4 regions of the Paenibacillus sp. J22R160 genome follow, and region 3 is predicted to be linked to each of the others. Evidence: riboswitches for the same ligand, from Rfam matches in the RefSeq annotation. Region 3 holds a riboswitch; each other region holds the start of a gene.
The links. A riboswitch is a leader RNA that binds a small molecule or an ion and turns the genes downstream of it on or off. The one in region 3 is predicted to bind cyclic di-GMP.
Positions count from the first base shown of each region.

Region 1: linked by a shared signal. The riboswitch ahead of AC58UW_RS30575 (transglutaminase-like domain-containing protein) and the one ahead of AC58UW_RS23045 (methyl-accepting chemotaxis protein) in region 3 are both predicted to bind cyclic di-GMP.
Region 2: linked by a shared signal. The riboswitch ahead of AC58UW_RS08550 (hypothetical protein) and the one ahead of AC58UW_RS23045 (methyl-accepting chemotaxis protein) in region 3 are both predicted to bind cyclic di-GMP.
Region 4: linked by a shared signal. The riboswitch ahead of AC58UW_RS21515 (PilZ domain-containing protein) and the one ahead of AC58UW_RS23045 (methyl-accepting chemotaxis protein) in region 3 are both predicted to bind cyclic di-GMP.

Region 1 is NZ_JCAUAU010000028.1:24,670-28,886, reverse strand. Features, by position in the region: gene spoIIE (stage II sporulation protein E) at 1-1,252, shown strand, start outside; gene AC58UW_RS30580 (class D sortase) at 1,532-2,260, shown strand; cyclic di-GMP riboswitch class I at 2,333-2,420, shown strand; gene AC58UW_RS30575 (transglutaminase-like domain-containing protein) at 2,433-3,239, shown strand; gene AC58UW_RS30570 (collagen binding domain-containing protein) at 3,437-4,217, shown strand, end outside.
Region 2 is NZ_JCAUAU010000003.1:323,752-327,968, forward strand. Features, by position in the region: gene AC58UW_RS08540 (hypothetical protein) at 125-556, opposite strand; gene AC58UW_RS08545 (stalk domain-containing protein) at 685-1,668, opposite strand; gene AC58UW_RS08550 (hypothetical protein) at 2,158-2,376, opposite strand; cyclic di-GMP riboswitch class I at 2,432-2,521, opposite strand; gene AC58UW_RS08555 (hypothetical protein) at 2,708-3,730, opposite strand; gene rfbA (glucose-1-phosphate thymidylyltransferase RfbA) at 3,793-4,217, opposite strand, start outside.
Region 3 is NZ_JCAUAU010000014.1:11,086-15,302, reverse strand. Features, by position in the region: gene AC58UW_RS23050 (putative bifunctional diguanylate cyclase/phosphodiesterase) at 1-480, opposite strand, end outside; gene AC58UW_RS23045 (methyl-accepting chemotaxis protein) at 515-2,044, opposite strand; cyclic di-GMP riboswitch class I at 2,123-2,214, opposite strand; gene ade (adenine deaminase) at 2,428-4,217, opposite strand, start outside.
Region 4 is NZ_JCAUAU010000012.1:23,280-27,496, forward strand. Features, by position in the region: gene AC58UW_RS21500 (stalk domain-containing protein) at 1-748, shown strand, start outside; tRNA gene AC58UW_RS21505 (tRNA-Arg) at 801-874, opposite strand; gene tadA (tRNA adenosine(34) deaminase TadA) at 1,212-1,679, opposite strand; cyclic di-GMP riboswitch class I at 1,947-2,034, shown strand; gene AC58UW_RS21515 (PilZ domain-containing protein) at 2,135-2,869, shown strand; gene ychF (redox-regulated ATPase YchF) at 2,948-4,048, shown strand; gene prfA (peptide chain release factor 1) at 4,081-4,217, shown strand, end outside.

The DNA.
Region 1 (4,217 bases), on a different contig from region 3:
CCAAACGTATACGTTTATGACCGATATGATGACCAATATTGAGACGAAGGAGAATATGACGAAGAAACAAATACCAGCGGAGTGGAAGAAGGTGTGTAATCGTACCGATCAAGTGCTAGATGTGATGAAGCAGCAGTATAGCTTGTATAAGAATGATTTGCACTGGAAAAAGCAAATTATGGACAGCCGTCATCTCGTGGCTGATCAGCTGTCTGGCGTTTCGCAGGTCATGGAGGACTTAGCGAAGGAAATTAAACGGGAAGGGCAGGAGTTGTTCCTTCAAGAAGAGCAAATCCGCAATGCCCTGGAGGAGCTGGGCTTATCTATTCATACAATCGACATTATTTCCTTGGATGAAGGAAATATTGAAATTGAGATTATTCATCAATACACGAAGGGTTTCGATGAATGCCGGAAAATCATTGCGCCGCTGTTGAGCGAAATCATCGGCGAGAATGTCGCCGTAATGCGCGAGGACATGCATGAGCGGGGCGAAGGCTACAGCACGGTCGTATTCGGCTCTGCCAAGGAATTCGAGGTAGAGACCGGGGTCGCCGGCGCAGCCAAAGGGGGCGACCTCTTCTCGGGCGACAGCTTCTCCACGGTGGAGCTGGGCAATGGCAAGTATGCCGTTGCGCTTAGCGACGGCATGGGCAATGGCGAGCGTGCGCGGGCCGAGAGTCAGACCGCCCTTAGCATCCTGCAGCAGCTGCTGCAGTCTGGTATGGATGAGAAGCTGGCGATCAAGTCGCTGAACTCCGTGCTCATGCTCCGATCCTCCGATGAGATGTATGCGACGGTGGATATGGCTTTGATTGACATGTATAACGCAAATACAACGTTCATGAAAATTGGCTCCATACCGAGCTTTATTAAGCGTGGGAACGAAGTGATTTCGATCTCGGCAAATAATCTGCCAGTGGGGATTTTGAGCGAGATCGATGTCGATCTGGTTTCTATTCCTCTCCAGTCGGGAGATATCCTCGTCATGATGACCGATGGGATCTATGATGCGCCAGGCCATGCGGTGAATAAGGAGATGTGGATGAAGCGCATGATCCAAGAAATCGATACGACCTTGCCGCAAGAGTTCGCGGATTGTTTACTGGAACGAATTTTCCGCCATCATCATGGCGAAATTCAAGATGATATGACGGTCGTTGTCGCTCGCGTAGAGAAGCGGCAGCCGGAGTGGGCGACGTTCCGCTGGCCGGGCATCACGCGCATGGAGCGTCCGAAAACGGTCAGTTAGTTAGCTGACGAAATAATAGCTGCTGTCTTATAAGTCATGATTAGTAATGGAAAGCCTGCGATTAAGCAGGCTTTTTAAGCTTTTTTCTACGATGACATGACTAGCTATTACATGTTTCAATGTTCTCTTTGCTTTGACTGCGAGGGCAGGGACAGCCTTCACAGACCGTGGGGCAGGGATTCCTTCAGCAATATAGAATAAAATAAGGCATATTATTTGTGGGATTATTTGGTAGTGCGTGCTTGCGCATGAGATCCACGAGAAAGGCAGGTACCTCTGGTGATTAGAAAAAAGCTGTCACTGTTATGTATCATTCTTGGGATTATCATTTTCTTGTATCCGATGGCTAACGACCGGTATGAGAGCTTTCAGCAGCAGAAGATTTTGAAGCAATGGGAGGAGAATTTGCAAATGATGGATCAGGCTGTTGTTGAGCCCGAGGAATCACTGCCAGAGGATGCGCCCGTCGTGGCTTCCCCTCGTCCTGCGGTTGAGGGTGCGCCTGTCATGGCTTCTCCTCGTCCCACGGTTGAGGGTGCGCCGACAAGCAGCCAGCAGGCCCCTGTAGTCGTCGCAGCAACACCGAAGCCTGTGGCGTTGCCGAAGAACATGGAAGGTGTTCTCATTATCGATAAAATAGATCTCAAGCTGCCTATTCTAACGGATGCTACAGTGAATAATTTAAAAGTCTCCGTTGCCAGTATCGCCAATACCGGAAAAGCAGGGGCAATTGGCAATTATGCGATTGCAGGCCATCGAAATTTGACCTACGGGAAAAACTTCAATCGATTAGATGAAGTCACCGAAGGCGATTTAGTCGAAGTAGATACCGGGAATAAAAAGTATGTCTATAAAGTTGTTGATAAGCAGTACGTTCTCCCGGAAGACGTCTGGGTGCTCAAAGGTAATGGCAAGGATCGGGAGATTACGCTAATTACTTGCCATCCTATGGAGAATCCGACTCACCGTATTGCGATTAAGGGGATCCTGGTGTCGTCTGAGAAATAAAATATGTAATATTTTGTCTATTCAGAGATACAAGCCTATGTTAAGATTGCTGTATAGGGATTCGGTGCTTTTCTCCGATAAAGGCAAATCTAGCGAAAACTAGAGACGCAAAGCTAAAGGGCCTTCCTTAGTAGAACTAAGTTGGCAGCCAGTTACCGAAGGGAGATTTATTGTGTTTAAGAAACCAGTCAGACTTGCAATTCTTGCAACTATACTAGGCAGTCTTGCCCCTCAAGGGATATTGGCAGCTTCCCCAACGCCCATTATTGACAAAGTTGCACTGAATAAGGGGATTATCTCGGTTAACTATGAAAGAGCGAAGAGTACCAAAGTTCTCGTCCGAATCATAAGTGGGAATGCCAGATATGACTACACCTTTGCAGAGGGCGATCAGTATCCTTTGCAGCTTGGCAATGGCGCATATAACGTGGTGATTGGCGAGTCCATAGGGACGAATAAATATAAAGTAGTTGCGCAAGAACAAATAGATTTGAAGATGGAAGACGAGAATGCCGTTTTTCTGCAGTCCATTCCACTGATTGATTGGAATATGGAGTCGAAAGCAGTCGTTAAGGCTAAGCAATTAGTGGGCAGTAAAGAAACGGATATGGATAAACTAAAGGCCATTTACGGTTTTATCACGACCCAATTTAAGTACGATTATAAGAAGGCCGAAACCGTTGCAGACAAATATATACCTGATCTGGATACGGTTTACGAGGCCTCCGGAGGCATCTGCTACGACTTTTCTTCTACTTTTGCAGCAATGGCAAGAAGTGAGGGAATTCCAACCCGTCTGGTTATGGGGTATGAGGTACAAGCTCCTGAGACCTATCATGCATGGAATCAAGTTTTCTTGAAGGAACGTAATGAGTGGGTGACAATTGATACCACGTATGATGCTGTGCATGTACAAGCTGGTGAAGCCGTAGAGTTAGAAAAAAACAGTGCTAATTATCAAGTAGCCAGAATATATTAAGATAGGAAAGACACCTGTACTCATAACTGAGTGCAGGTTTTTTTTATTTGCCTTTCTAAGTGAGCAAATAGGAATTCCAATGATTTACAATACAAGTCGTATCATATAGTATTAATAATGATACGACTTGTATCTTTTACATAAGAAATGAACCAATAATTTCTACAAGAATTAAATTGTGAATGGAGGTTTGAATAATGATGTTGAAGAAGAAGATGAGTACGCTGCTAATTACGCTGTTAATACTTATGCAGAGTCTTTACGGTATTGGCTTTGGCGTTGGGACAGTGGCCCGTGCGAATGCAATTAACGAGAATATTATAGACAGTGTGACCATGGCTGTTTACAACAGTGCAGGACAGGTCGTGACCGGTGATGTTTACGAACCGAACTCCACGATACAGCTGGATTACACCTGGTCTCTGCCGAATGGTCAGTATCATAGCGGCTATACGTATACCTTTTATCTGCCGCAGCAATTCTTGCTTTTTAATGATATCAGCGGTGGCTTAGTGATGGGGCAGGATCAGTTAGGAACGTTTCATGTTGACCGCACTAGTCGTCAAGTATTGATCACCTTTAACGACTACATAGAAAGCCATGATAATGTACATGGTACGCTCACCTTCAGAACGCAAATAGATAAAAGCCAGCTAACCGAAAGCACGATTGTCAATATTACCATACCGGTTAATACAGGTGATCAGATTTTCACTCTTCATTTTCGACCGACGGTCACCTCGACAATAGATAAAAAAGGAGTATCTACGGGGTTCAATTCCAAGGATATTAATTGGACTGTTGATGTGAATAAAGCACTGGATTCTGTTCAGAATGCGGTGGTAACGGATCCTATCCCAGCGGGACTATCTGTTCCTGTTACAGTAGCCGTTTATGAGCTAGGAGTTCATCTAGATGGAACTGTGGTACAGGGAGCATTGCTGGATACCAGCCAATATACAGTCGATATAACGGCGG
Region 2 (4,217 bases), on a different contig from region 3:
GATATCAGATAATAATTATTATAAATAAATTAAAATGAAAGTCAATACTTTTTAATAATTATTATAAATAAGAAAAAGAACCGAGGATTCTCTTCAGAGAATGTCCTCGGTTCTAACGATCGTGTTAAATGCCAGGATAGCCTGGGGCATATGGATAGTAAGGATTAGGCGGGTAGGGGTAAGGATATCCGTAAGGAGGATATGGATAGTAGGGATCAGCCGCACCGTATAGAAGTGGGGCTACTACCCATGGAAGTGCATTGTTGAAACCGCCGCCGGGGTAGAAACCGCCATGAAATCCAGGGCCGCCGAAACCGGGGCCAATGTGACCAAATCCAGGTCCGAATCCAGGGCCATGACCAATACCACCGTGCCCTATGCCACCAATACCACCAATACCGCCATGCCCAGGGCCACCGATTCCACCAACACCGCCAATACCGCCATGCCCAGGGCCACCAATGCCACCGTGTCCGATGCCTCCGCCATGTAAACCGCCACCAACCGGCGGACGAAATTCTTGTTCTTCAGGTCTCGTCATTAAAGGATCACTCACATTCTTGTATAGTTGAAATGCCTAATACACTGTATGTGTGTGAATGCCTAGTTGGTGAATAGTTCGCTGAAATTGGGCGAAAAATAAACCTGGAACCCTCTATTTACAGAAGGTTCCCGGCTACTTAGTTAATTGAATTCGACATCCGCTTTTGCATCTGCCTCAGCACTCGCTTTTTTTTGTTCATAGGCATCCCTAAACGTATCAACAATCTTTGTATCATATCCATTATCCGATAACTTCGTGGTCAAATCGTTCATCATTTGATTGAAAACCTCATCCGTTTGAGCGATTTTCGAATTTGCCTCTTCAAGTAAACTTTGATCTTTTGTTATTTTATATTGATCCTTTAGCGCTGTGAGTTCATCCTGGCTTTTCTTCTGAAGCTGTAATAACTGTGCCACCGTATCGGATGTAATCGAATCATACGAAGGTTTCGTTACACCTCCGCTGCCACCACCACCGATTACACCTCCGCCTCCAGCTGCTGGAGCTTGAGGATCCGGTTTAGGAGTCTCCGGTATCTTCACCTCAGGATCCTTCTTATCCGGAGCCGTCACAGCTGAAACCGTATAGGTCACAGGATCCCAACTAATCGTTTTGCCCACAGACTCAGAGAAGAAACGAATAGGCACATAGAGACTACTGTCGAAGATATAACCTGGTAAATCCTCAGAAGGGCTCTTCGCGACACCATCGAAAATAAAGGCAACCTTCTCCTTGTATACATTTAGTTTGCTGGATACTAACTTTGTTTTGTCTACCTTTTCATTGCTTTTCGAATAAACCTGCGTGTTGAGCTTGTACTCTTTGATGTTAATTTTGTCTGTTTCTTTAGGTTCGGAAATCGTGACAGTGTATGTATCCGCGTCCCATTTCACTGCCTTATCCAAAGAATAAGAGATGAATCTGATCGGGACATAAGTACTGCCTTCATAGATAAAACCCATTTGACCTTCCGGCGGCGCGTATTCTTTACCGTCGAATGTGAAGTGCATTGGGACTTGATATACATCCACATCAACAGGTGTTTGTGCGGCGGATGCCACGGTACTCATTCCCATTAATAGAGCTAATGATAATCCTGCTGCTGCTTTGATATGTTTTTTCACCTAGATGGACACCTCGTTTAGTTATTTGGGTTGTAACGTATTTTTTTGAAAATGGTTGCTATCAATTTTTCATCAGCCAACACATAGGTAGTTAGTACTATCCTAAGTTCTAAGTGGTATTGATATCACTTTGTTTAATCATAAAATAGTTATTTTAAAAATGAGATCTAAATTTGCAGGAAAAAAGGAGCAATTATGAGAATTACCACATTAGCTGCTTACATTGGTTAAATACTACATCTCTTTTTAATACGTCTATTCAAATGTATTTAAGCATAAAACAATGAGGTGCGACATATTGGTCAATGGTATCGATGAAAACAAAAGTGATCACATTTTTCTGTTTAAAGGCTGTTTATGGGGCTTGCTAATTACAATCCCATTGTGGATTGTAATTATCTATTTACTAACAAAATACCTGTAAACTTTCCTTTCTTAAAAAAGGCTTAAACATAAAAAAGCACCCTATAGGGTGCTTAATCAATAATTTTATAATAAACAGACTTTTCTAATGCTCTCATTTCCTATTTCAAATCGCTGACCCTCTTCTGCCGAACAATGAGTACTAGAATTGGAACCAACATGTTCATGAATCTCATTTACAAACATAGCCTCAGCCATCAGATCTGCTCGTTTAGCAATTGCAAATAAACTAAAATAAAAAACACACCCCACAATCCAAAGAATACTTAATATGATCCAAATCATATTCTACTCTACCTCCCAATAGTTTGTTCCACATAAGAATCAGACGGAGGCCGTATCCGATAGCTGGCTGACATACTGGTTATTTTCCAGTTTAGTCCCTTTAGCTTTGCGTCACTGACTTTCATCAATTTTGCCATTGTCTTACGATTTATGTGATTGTCGTATATAGGATTATTTTAGCAAACGATACAAATGTGACATCAGCCATTAGAACTATTAATTCAATTCAACAATGAACCAAAAGTACTATACAAGTCAGCACCCACCGTTTAATACCGAGAAAGTTCCTACCATGATGATTCACCTACAGTTTCCATGTGAGCTCTCAGCACTACTTAGCTGTAAGAGCTTTCTCTATCTGACCAATTGCACTACTTTGCGCTGCTTGCTTCATAGAATAATAGGTTTGTTTCCACCCATCAATCTCAGCAGAGCCTACTCCCGCATTAATTGAATCCGAGAGAATCCCATTAAAGCTAGCATCGCACTTCGACTCCGCATCCACAAACTTTTGCATAAACATGCTTTGTAGTTCTTTAAGACCTAAATCTTTGTTTCCTTTCTTCGCACTTACCACACCGGAAACAAGATTGTTGATATTTCCTTGGCAGCTGGCTTTCAATGAAGTTAATTTGGAGTTATAAGTTTCGAGAAGTGCTGGATCTATCTTCTGATTTGTAGGAGCAGGCGACGGCGGGAGTTGAACCGTTAACTGGTCTTTTTCATCTTCAACAGAACTCTCTTGTATATTATTCGTCTGTTGGACTTGTTGGCTTTTCTGCGAATTTCCCTTGTCCTGTAACTCTCTAAGGATTTTTTTGCGTTCTTCCGGGTCATACACGCCAATTAACTCAATTGGATAATTAGGGTCAAGTATTTTTAACTCCTTTCCATAAGGTGTAGTAATCGCTCTCAGTGACTCTATTTCCTCTTTTGTAAGCTTAGAAAGAAGTAAATCGCGGATTTTTTGTTTTTCATTATTTGAAAGATTATCACTTGCCTGACCTGTTAAGTAATATACTTCTTTCAGACTAAGACCTGATTTGAGTAGGATAGCCGCTGCATCTAATGCATCTTGCGATTGGATGGGTTTGGATGCAAATTCATTAGCTTTATCAACAGGGGAAGAAATAAAAGAAGGAAGAGTCGCAGAATATGTTTTGTTACCATCTTCTAACCCTTCTCCTTGTTTTCCAACGACATTATTGCTAATAGGTACGTGTCGTCTCAACACATCTTCCACTTGAATAGAATGAATTTTGTAATAAATATATCCTATTGCCACAAATAATATGATAGATACCGAACAAACTATCCATAAAGTCCAGCGGATCCAAGGTTTTAATTTTTTCACAATAGGTACATCCTCATTTCTTGCAGTTCTAACATAACTTCAATTTTTAATATATTTCCTCATCAGACATAAATAGGCTTCCTTTTCACAGCCTGGTTGGCTACTTTCAGTAAATACTTACCATATTCATTTTTAATCATAGGCTCTGCCAAATTTAAAAGCTGCTCCCGCGATATGTATCCTCTATTAAAAGCAATTTCCTCAAGACATGCTATTTTTAAACTTTGTCTCTTCTCTATGGTCTCAATGAACTGTGAAGCTTGTAATAAAGATTCATGTGTACCGGAGTCCAGCCAAGAATACCCTCTACCGAGTATCTCAACATTTAACTGCTCTAGAAGCAGATACTCTTTATTAATATCAGTTATTTCAAGTTCACCACGAGCGGAAGGTCTAATTCTCTTGGCCATCTCAACAACTTTATTATCATAGAAGTAAAGTCCAGTGACTGCATAATTCGACCGAGGTATATTGGGTTTCTCTTCAA
Region 3 (4,217 bases):
ATACAGAGCAGTTATTGAGGCCAAGATAGCAATAATAATGGATAAAATGAACGGTACAGGCTGATAACGAATCGTTATATGCTGCAGGGCAGACATCCCGATATAATGCATGCCGCTAATGGCAAATCCCATCGTTGTTCCGCCAATGATGAGCTTGGTTCGGGTGAAGTTCCCTTGGAACGTAACGAAAAGCCCTACCAGCGCCCCACTGACCGCTACGACAATAGAGATACTGACCATAGAGATGTCGTAGGTGACTCCTTCCGGCAATTCATAAGCCAGCATGGCGATAAAATGCATGGACCATATTCCTACCCCCATGACGATGGCACTGCAAATCATCCAGCTCTTCTGATACCAGCCCTCCGAAGATGACACTTTGCGCGCCAAATTAAGCGCTGTAAAAGAGGCCAGCAAGGCGATGGTGAATGATAGGAGAACTAGGACGAAATTATAACTTTCCGTTATCGGGTGATGCATATGTGATCCTCATTTCTTCGTTGCTGTAGGGAAATTACTGTAGAGAAAATGTATGTTTCGTCTTCATCATGATCTCATTCAGTGTATGGCTATGTTCTTCCAATCTGTCGGCTAATTCCGACGCTTTGTTGATCAGGATATCCTGTTTGTCCGTTCGTTTACTGACTGATTTCACATTGTCGGTTAATTGGCTGGATAATACGGAAATTTCCTCCATGGAAGTGCTAAATTGCTGTGTGCTCGCTGACATCTGCTGCGACGTTCCCCTGATATCGCGCATTTGCGTAGCAACAGAATGGATCGATCCCAGGATGCGTCCAAATGCTTGTCCGGCAGACACAACGGCCTCATTTCCATGAGCAAAGGTACCAATGACTTGATCCATCGATTGAATGGAGGCTTCATTATTCACTTGAATATCTTCAATTAGCTCTGCAATTTGCTTAGCGGACTCGCTCGTTTGCTCGGCTAATTTGCGCACCTCTGTTGAAACAACCGTAAATCCTTTTCCGTGTTCGCCTGCGCGCGCTGCTTCGATAGCTGCGTTAAGGGCTAGCAAGTTCGTGCGCGAAGCGACATCTGTTATCAAATTAACAATTTGATTGATCTCTTGCGAGCGTTCTCCAAGCACTTTCACTTTCTCGGCGGTTGAATGAATCGCATGATGCATGGACTGCATCTGCTGCACGGCCAGCTGAATGGATTCATTCCCCTTTTCAGCCTCATAGGCTGCTTGACTGGATATCTCAGACGCACTGGCCGAGTTTTCTGCAATGTGGCAAATATCGGTGAGCATTTCGCTTATCGCTTTCCTGCTAACTTCTACGCCGTTTTCTTGATCACTAGCAGCCTGCTCTACCTGGTGCATCGTTTGAACGACCTCCATGGTCAAGCGATTAAGCTCATTTGACTGAGCGCTCAGACCGCTAGAGTTCAGTCGAACTTCCTGAGAAGTATGTGCAAGACTCTCGATAATGGACCTGACGGTCTGCTGCAGCTTATGATATTGTTCCTTTTCGAAACGCTCCGTTGCTTGGCGATTGGAGATGATTTGATACATGACCGCGCCAATGAAGAGGATGACGAAAATCAGGTGAATCGCCACCATTGTAAACGCATACACATTTGAACCGTAGACCAATTCGGGAAAAAAGAAGAACCCAAGCAGATGCTGGGCGGCAAAAAGAACCGTACTGCACAGCAGCAAGGCAATATTGTTATAGTACATAAGGATGGCTAACACCATGAAAATGGAAAAGTGATACTCCACCATTCCGTTGCCTCCAGCAATAATCGACATGGAGCATAACGTTAATGACAACGTATGAACAAGCGGGATCCAAGCATGTTCAGCTTGAAGACGAGAGAGCACAGCTCCGATGATAACAAGCACGATCGGTGTCCAGAAAAACATTTGATTTAAAAAACCGTGTGATAAAGCTGAATGCATGACTTCGTGTTCCATGAGCGAGTGATGAGCAAGGCGGTTAAGGGCATGGACCAACAAACTTAGGACGAGTGTCCCGATTACAATAAATTGCATAACACGGTTTTTCTCTTTCAAGCAAATTGCCTCCTTGGATGATGTTTTGACGAACAAAAAAAGACCACCCCGAATAAAGGATGATCTTGATCCTTCCCACTCGGTAACCTGTCAACCATATCATACAAAAATGTATGTGTTAGGCCATGGCTTTGCGTCTCATTGTTTCCAATGATTTGCCTTTGTCAATTAGTCAGTCATTCGTGCATGCAGTTTGTCTTAAATCTGTACTTATTATAGTGCGATAAATTTTAGTCTGTACATAGCAATAAATGTTGTATTATGTCGAAATGGATTAAAATATGATAAGGTTTACAAAATGTCAACGGACCGATGGATTCACTTATGACAAAACTTCATACTTTTGGAAAAAAAGAAGGTGCCCCAAGGAGCACCTTCTAGTCTTAAACCAGTTCCACATCAATCAACTTAAACTGTGTCACATCGACAATTCCACGGTTTGAAATCCGAATCTCAGGAATAACAGGCAGTGCTATCAATGAGAATGTCATAAACGGTGCGTTCAACGGGCAGCCAATTTGCTTCCATGCTCCTTCGAGCTGAGCAACCTCTTCAACGACTTCAAGCAAAGTCTTATCGGACATAAGGCCTGCAATCGTTAACGGAACTTGAGCCAGCACGCGGCCATTCTCAACGACAATTGTGCCGCCTCCCAATTTGGCAAGTTCATTAGCGGCAAAAGCCATATCCTGTTCATCAATGCCCATAACTATTAAATTGTGGCTGTCATGCGCTACGGTTGACGCTACTGCGCCGGATTTCAGTTGAAAGCCGCTTGAGAAACCAAGTGAAATTTCACCGGTGCCGCGGTGCCGCTCAATACAAGCAAGACGAACAACATCCTGTTGGATATCCGGTTGAATAATTCCTTGCTCGACACTTAGCGTGGCTGTCATTTTCGCTGTTCTTGCACTATTTTCAATTACCTGTACGACATTGACACTTGTTCGCTCTTCTTTACCGCGGCTCTTAAGCTGAAAGTCCTCTGCTGTGAGCTCTCGCTTCACATTCATGGAGCTGCAAATATGCGCCGGATATATATAAGTAGGGAATTCCTCGACAAGCTTGCCTTGGTCAAAGATAACCTTTCCATCCGTAATGACAGTTACAGGCTCAACCTTTTGCAAATCATCGAGTAATAAAATGTCTGCGCATTTACCTGGCGTAAGGCTGCCTAGGTCTTTATCCAGGTTAAAGTAACGCGCCACATTGATGGTAACCATTTGAATCGCGGTGACAGGATCAACGCCCTCTTCAATCGCTCGGCGCACCACATGGTTGAGATGCCCTTTCTCCACCAGTGTTTGCGGACTAACGTCATCCGTGACGAGGGAGATGTTAGATGTGTTTACTTTATCTTCGGTCACCACCTTGATGACCTCTTTGACATCATGCCAAGCGGAGCCTTCGCGAATCATCAGATGCATGCCCATACGGACTTTATGCAGTCCTTGCTCGCGCGTAACCGTTTCGTGATCGGAGGTCACGCCAGACGCAATATAGGCTTGCAGCATACGGTCATCCTCACTCGGGAAATGGCCCGTTACTGCTTTGCCGCTGTTAATCGTCGCTTCGATTTCCCCGCACATTTTCGGATCTCCGTACACGACACCAGGAAAATTCATCACTTCACCAAGACCGATCACATTATCCCACTGCAGTCCCTCTTCAATATCTTTCACTTCCAAGCTTGCACCCGCATCTTCCAAATCTGTTGTCGCAGGTACGCAGGACGGGAAGGTCGTGAATACTTTGAGCGGCAGCTGCTGCCCCTCTTCATGCATCAGCCTAACCCCTTCTGCCCCAAACACATTGGCAATCTCGTGCGGGTCCATGAAAATCCCCGTTGTTCCTTTGGGTAGAGCCGCTTTGGCAAACTCTGTAACAGAAAGCATGGTACTTTCAACATGCATATGTCCGTCTAGGAACCCAGGAGCTATGTATCTCCCTGCAGCGTCGATAACAACCGTTTGATCACCAATCGTGTGGTCTGCATGCCCGACAAATGCCACTCGTCCCTCTGCTACTGCGACATCCATGTGCGCAATTAATTCCCCTGAATACACATTGACCAATATGCCATTTTTAATGACAAGGTCAGCAAAAGCATTACCCATGGCGACTTTTGCCAACTTTCCGCTCACTTCAACTAATTTGTTTCTTTTATATGGAG
Region 4 (4,217 bases), on a different contig from region 3:
GGGGAAAGAACTTCAAGCCGAGGATGTGCCTGCTACCATACAAGATGGCAGAACGGTTGTGCCGTTGTACCTACTGAAACAAACCGGGGCATCGGTGACATGGGATGCTGAGAAGTACACGGTTGATCTTGCATTCCCTCGAGTAAGGGAAGATAACGCAATGAAAGATTTTGCAGCTGCCATTCCGTCCTTAAATGAGAAAGCCAAAGAAAATCAGGCTAAAAATGTCCAGCTTATCTATAACGAATATGGCGTCTACTTAAAAGTGGATTTAGAATTGTCAGGTGATTCTAATAAAAATAACGATCATATCATTGCACTGTCTGGTTTTTTGGTCAATTCACCAGTAGATTCAATGATTGTTAGCCTATTTCATAATGGTTCGGTCACAGACTTTATTACGGTCAAGCGATCAAATGCTGAGGAATTCAGTAAGAGTAGTAAGGACAAAATTGCAGAATACGATTTTATTAAGAATTGGAGCCATCAGCACGTAGACAATACAACCGATTTGTCTGTTCCCAATAAGCCTCAACCAACCTCTACACCGCTGCCTGTGTCCACTTCGCCAGTTTCAGGTCCTGTATGTCGGGAGATCGCGGCTCTTTACACAGGGAAGATACAGAGTGCTGTAGATCAATACAATGCAAATCTTAGCCAGTATTCTGGCGGTATTGTTGGCTATGTAGATAAATTAAAAGAAAGTATGAAAACAGCTTTAAAAGATAATAATTGTCCTGAGAATTAAAAAATAAACGCCAGTTAGCGGCTAATACCGTTAACTGGCGTTTTGTTGTATACGCGCCCGAGATGATTCGAACATCCGGCCTACAGTTTAGGAAACTGTTGCTCTATCCTGCTGAGCTACGGGCGCATGGCAAAGATTATGATAGCACGAAGCCTTATGTGGTGCAAGGTTAAGAAGTAAGTTCCGGAGCTTATTTATGCATGTCCACGCTGATTGCATCGTGCGCTGAGGAACTACAGGCTGCTATTTTGCCAAATCACAGATTTCCAAGCTCAGACGGAACTACAGGGTCCTATTCAGCCAAGATAGCTAACATTACGGCTAAAATTGAAGATATAGCGGACCACCACAGTTGCTCTTCCTCGCTGAAATGCGCAATATCCGGCGAATAGCGGATCATAGTTCCCGTCCGTTCGCACAATATTGCCAGGCCACCGCTTACGAATCTTGCTCGCCCAACCGTCTATTCCTTGCCGCGCAGCTTCCGAAAAAACTGCGTAAGCATCGTCGCGCACTCCTCTTGCAGCACACCGCTGACCACATCGACCCGGTGGTTGAACCTATCCTCCTGCAGCAAGTTCATCAACGTTCCCGCGCAGCCGGCTTTGGGATCGGTCGTGCCATAGATCACCTGCGGAACGCGCGCCTGTACGATCGCGCCCGCACACATCGGGCAAGGCTCTAACGTGACGTAGAGCTTACAGTCAAGCAAGCGCCATGCTTGCAAATGCTCGCTGGCCTGCTTAATAGCAATCATTTCAGCATGGGCAAGCGGATCCAGCGTAGTTTCTCGAAGATTGTAGCCGCGGCCAATAATTTGCCCTTGATGGACAACAACGGCTCCAATCGGCACCTCTCGAATAGCTTCGGCTTTTTGTGCTTCCTCTATAGCCGCTTTCATCCAAGGGATATGCTCATTATATTCATCCACAGGGGGACACCTCACTAAAAATAATCTTATCCACATGTGAACAAAGGATCGAACAGATATTCGTTGTTAACAACCTGTGGATAACAATGTGTATAACTTAAAAAGTTGTGGATATTTATTTCTTTTTTCATTCATACAACAAATACTAGATGTATGCAAGTGAATTAGTTGATAATAAGGAAATCCATCCGTATAATGAGAGATAAGTAGGTCTTTTAGACCATAAAGTACGATATTGCACGACAAAGCATGACATTCATTAGCAGGGTTCGATAATGGCAAACTTGCCGAAAGGCAAGGACGCAAAGCCGAGGGTCTACGGTTCCAATGGAACTACGACAGCCTGGTTACCGAAAATCGATGCTTTTTTAGGTTGAGGTAATAGGCTGTTCCCGGCAATGGGGCAGTCTATTTTTTTATATGGCATGGCATGCGGGGGAGGGGTAATTAACGAAATGGTTAGCAGACAAAAATCAGCGAAGTTTTACGGCAGCAAGGAAGGATACGACGCTGAAGTGATGATTGACAGCAAAGCGATGCTGAGCAAGGAAGATTTCGTAGCCACTGGCGTGTTGACTTACGCACTCGGTGACATCATTGAAGTGGAGCTGCCGGAATATGATGTTTTTGCGCTGGGAGATAAGTGTAAAATGACGGTATACACGAAATCCGGGCTGTTTGTTATGGATACGGCAGTTGTGGCCAAAGATCGGGGCTCATTAATTGTCCTGAATCCCCCTGAAAATCGCAGGAAGTTTACGGAGAAGCGGGAGTTCCCTCGCGTAGATGTGAAGAATGAAGGGCTTCTTTTCGGAATTCAAGACAGAAACAAGAGACTTAAACATCAGTTTGAAACACCGATTCGGTTCTCTATCAAAAATCTATCCGTTAATGGCCTGGGATTCACGATTAATGAAAATGTGATGCTTGAGAAAGTCATTCAAAAGAATTCTCAACTTGAAGTAGAGTTGATTTTGGGCTTTTTGGTGCCATGTACAATGGAAATTGTTCGGCAAGAGAAAACGAATGACAGCTATTACTACGGGGCAAGTTTTATCAGCATCCCAGAAGAGAAAACGAACGCGCTGCGCGGATTTATTTTAAAAAATCAGATAGAAACCTACTTCGTCCAGAAGCGGGAAAATGAAACAAAAAAGGCACTGGAAAAAAAGTCTGCGGCTAATCAGTAGCCTACAGGCTTTTTTTTGCGTTCCAAGTACTATATAATAAGAAGGATGATTTTCGAAAATTAAGGAGTTGTAACTACGATGGCTTTGAAAGCAGGTATCGTCGGTCTACCGAACGTAGGAAAATCGACATTGTTTAATGCAATTACACAGGCGGGGGCAGAATCTGCAAACTATCCGTTCTGTACGATAGATCCGAATGTTGGGGTAGTTGAAGTACCGGACGAGAGATTGCACAAGCTGGTAGAGATGATTGTCCCTAAGAGCATTGTTCCGACAGCCTTTGAATTCGTGGATATTGCGGGTTTGGTGAAGGGCGCGAGCAAAGGCGAAGGGCTTGGAAATAAATTTTTGGCACATATTCGCGAAGTGGATGCCATTGTGCATGTTGTCCGTTGTTTTGAGGATGATAATATTACTCACGTCTCCGGTAAAGTAGATCCGATTGGCGATATCGAGACGATTAATCTCGAATTGATTTTGGCTGATATTGAGTCCGTTGAGAAAAAGATCGAGCGCTCCCGCAAAAACCTGAAGGGCGGCGACAAGAAAGTTGTAGCCGAGGTTGAGTGTCTGGAACGCATCAAGGAAGCTCTTTATAACGATCTGCCAGCGCGCAGCATCGATTTGAGCGATGATGAGAAGCTGCTCGTCCGCGATCTACACTTGCTGACAATGAAGCCGGTCCTTTATGCGGCCAATGTGAGCGAAGACGAAGTATCCACAGCAGATGAGAATCCATTCGTCAAAATCGTTAAGGAGTACGCGGAGAAAGAAAACAACGAAGTTGTTTCGATCAGCGCGAAGGTGGAGTCTGAGATTGCTGAGCTCGAAGATGAAGAAAAAGCGATGTTCCTCGAAGAGTTGGGACTTCAAGAGTCCGGCTTGAATAGATTGATTAAAGCCGCTTATCGCAAGCTTGGCTTGTATACGTATTTTACAGCTGGGGTGCAGGAAGTAAGAGCTTGGACAATCCGCAAAGGAACGAAAGCTCCTCAAGCGGCTGGTGTGATTCATACCGATTTCGAGCGTGGATTTATTCGTGCCGAGGTTGTGTCTTATACGGATTTGGTAACGGCTGGCTCCATGAATGGCGCGAAGGAAAAAGGGCAAGTGCGTCTGGAAGGTAAAGAGTACGTGGTGAATGACGGCGACGTTATGCATTTCCGATTTAATGTTTAATAAATGAAAAATAAAGAAAGGAGTGATCCGTTATGTTGGATCGACTTCAGTCCATTGTGGACCGCTATGAGAAATTAAGCGAGCTGCTGTGTGACCCGGATGTGACAAGTGACACAAAGAAACTTAGAGAGTATTCGAAGGAACAATCTGATCTTCAGGAAGCCTACGA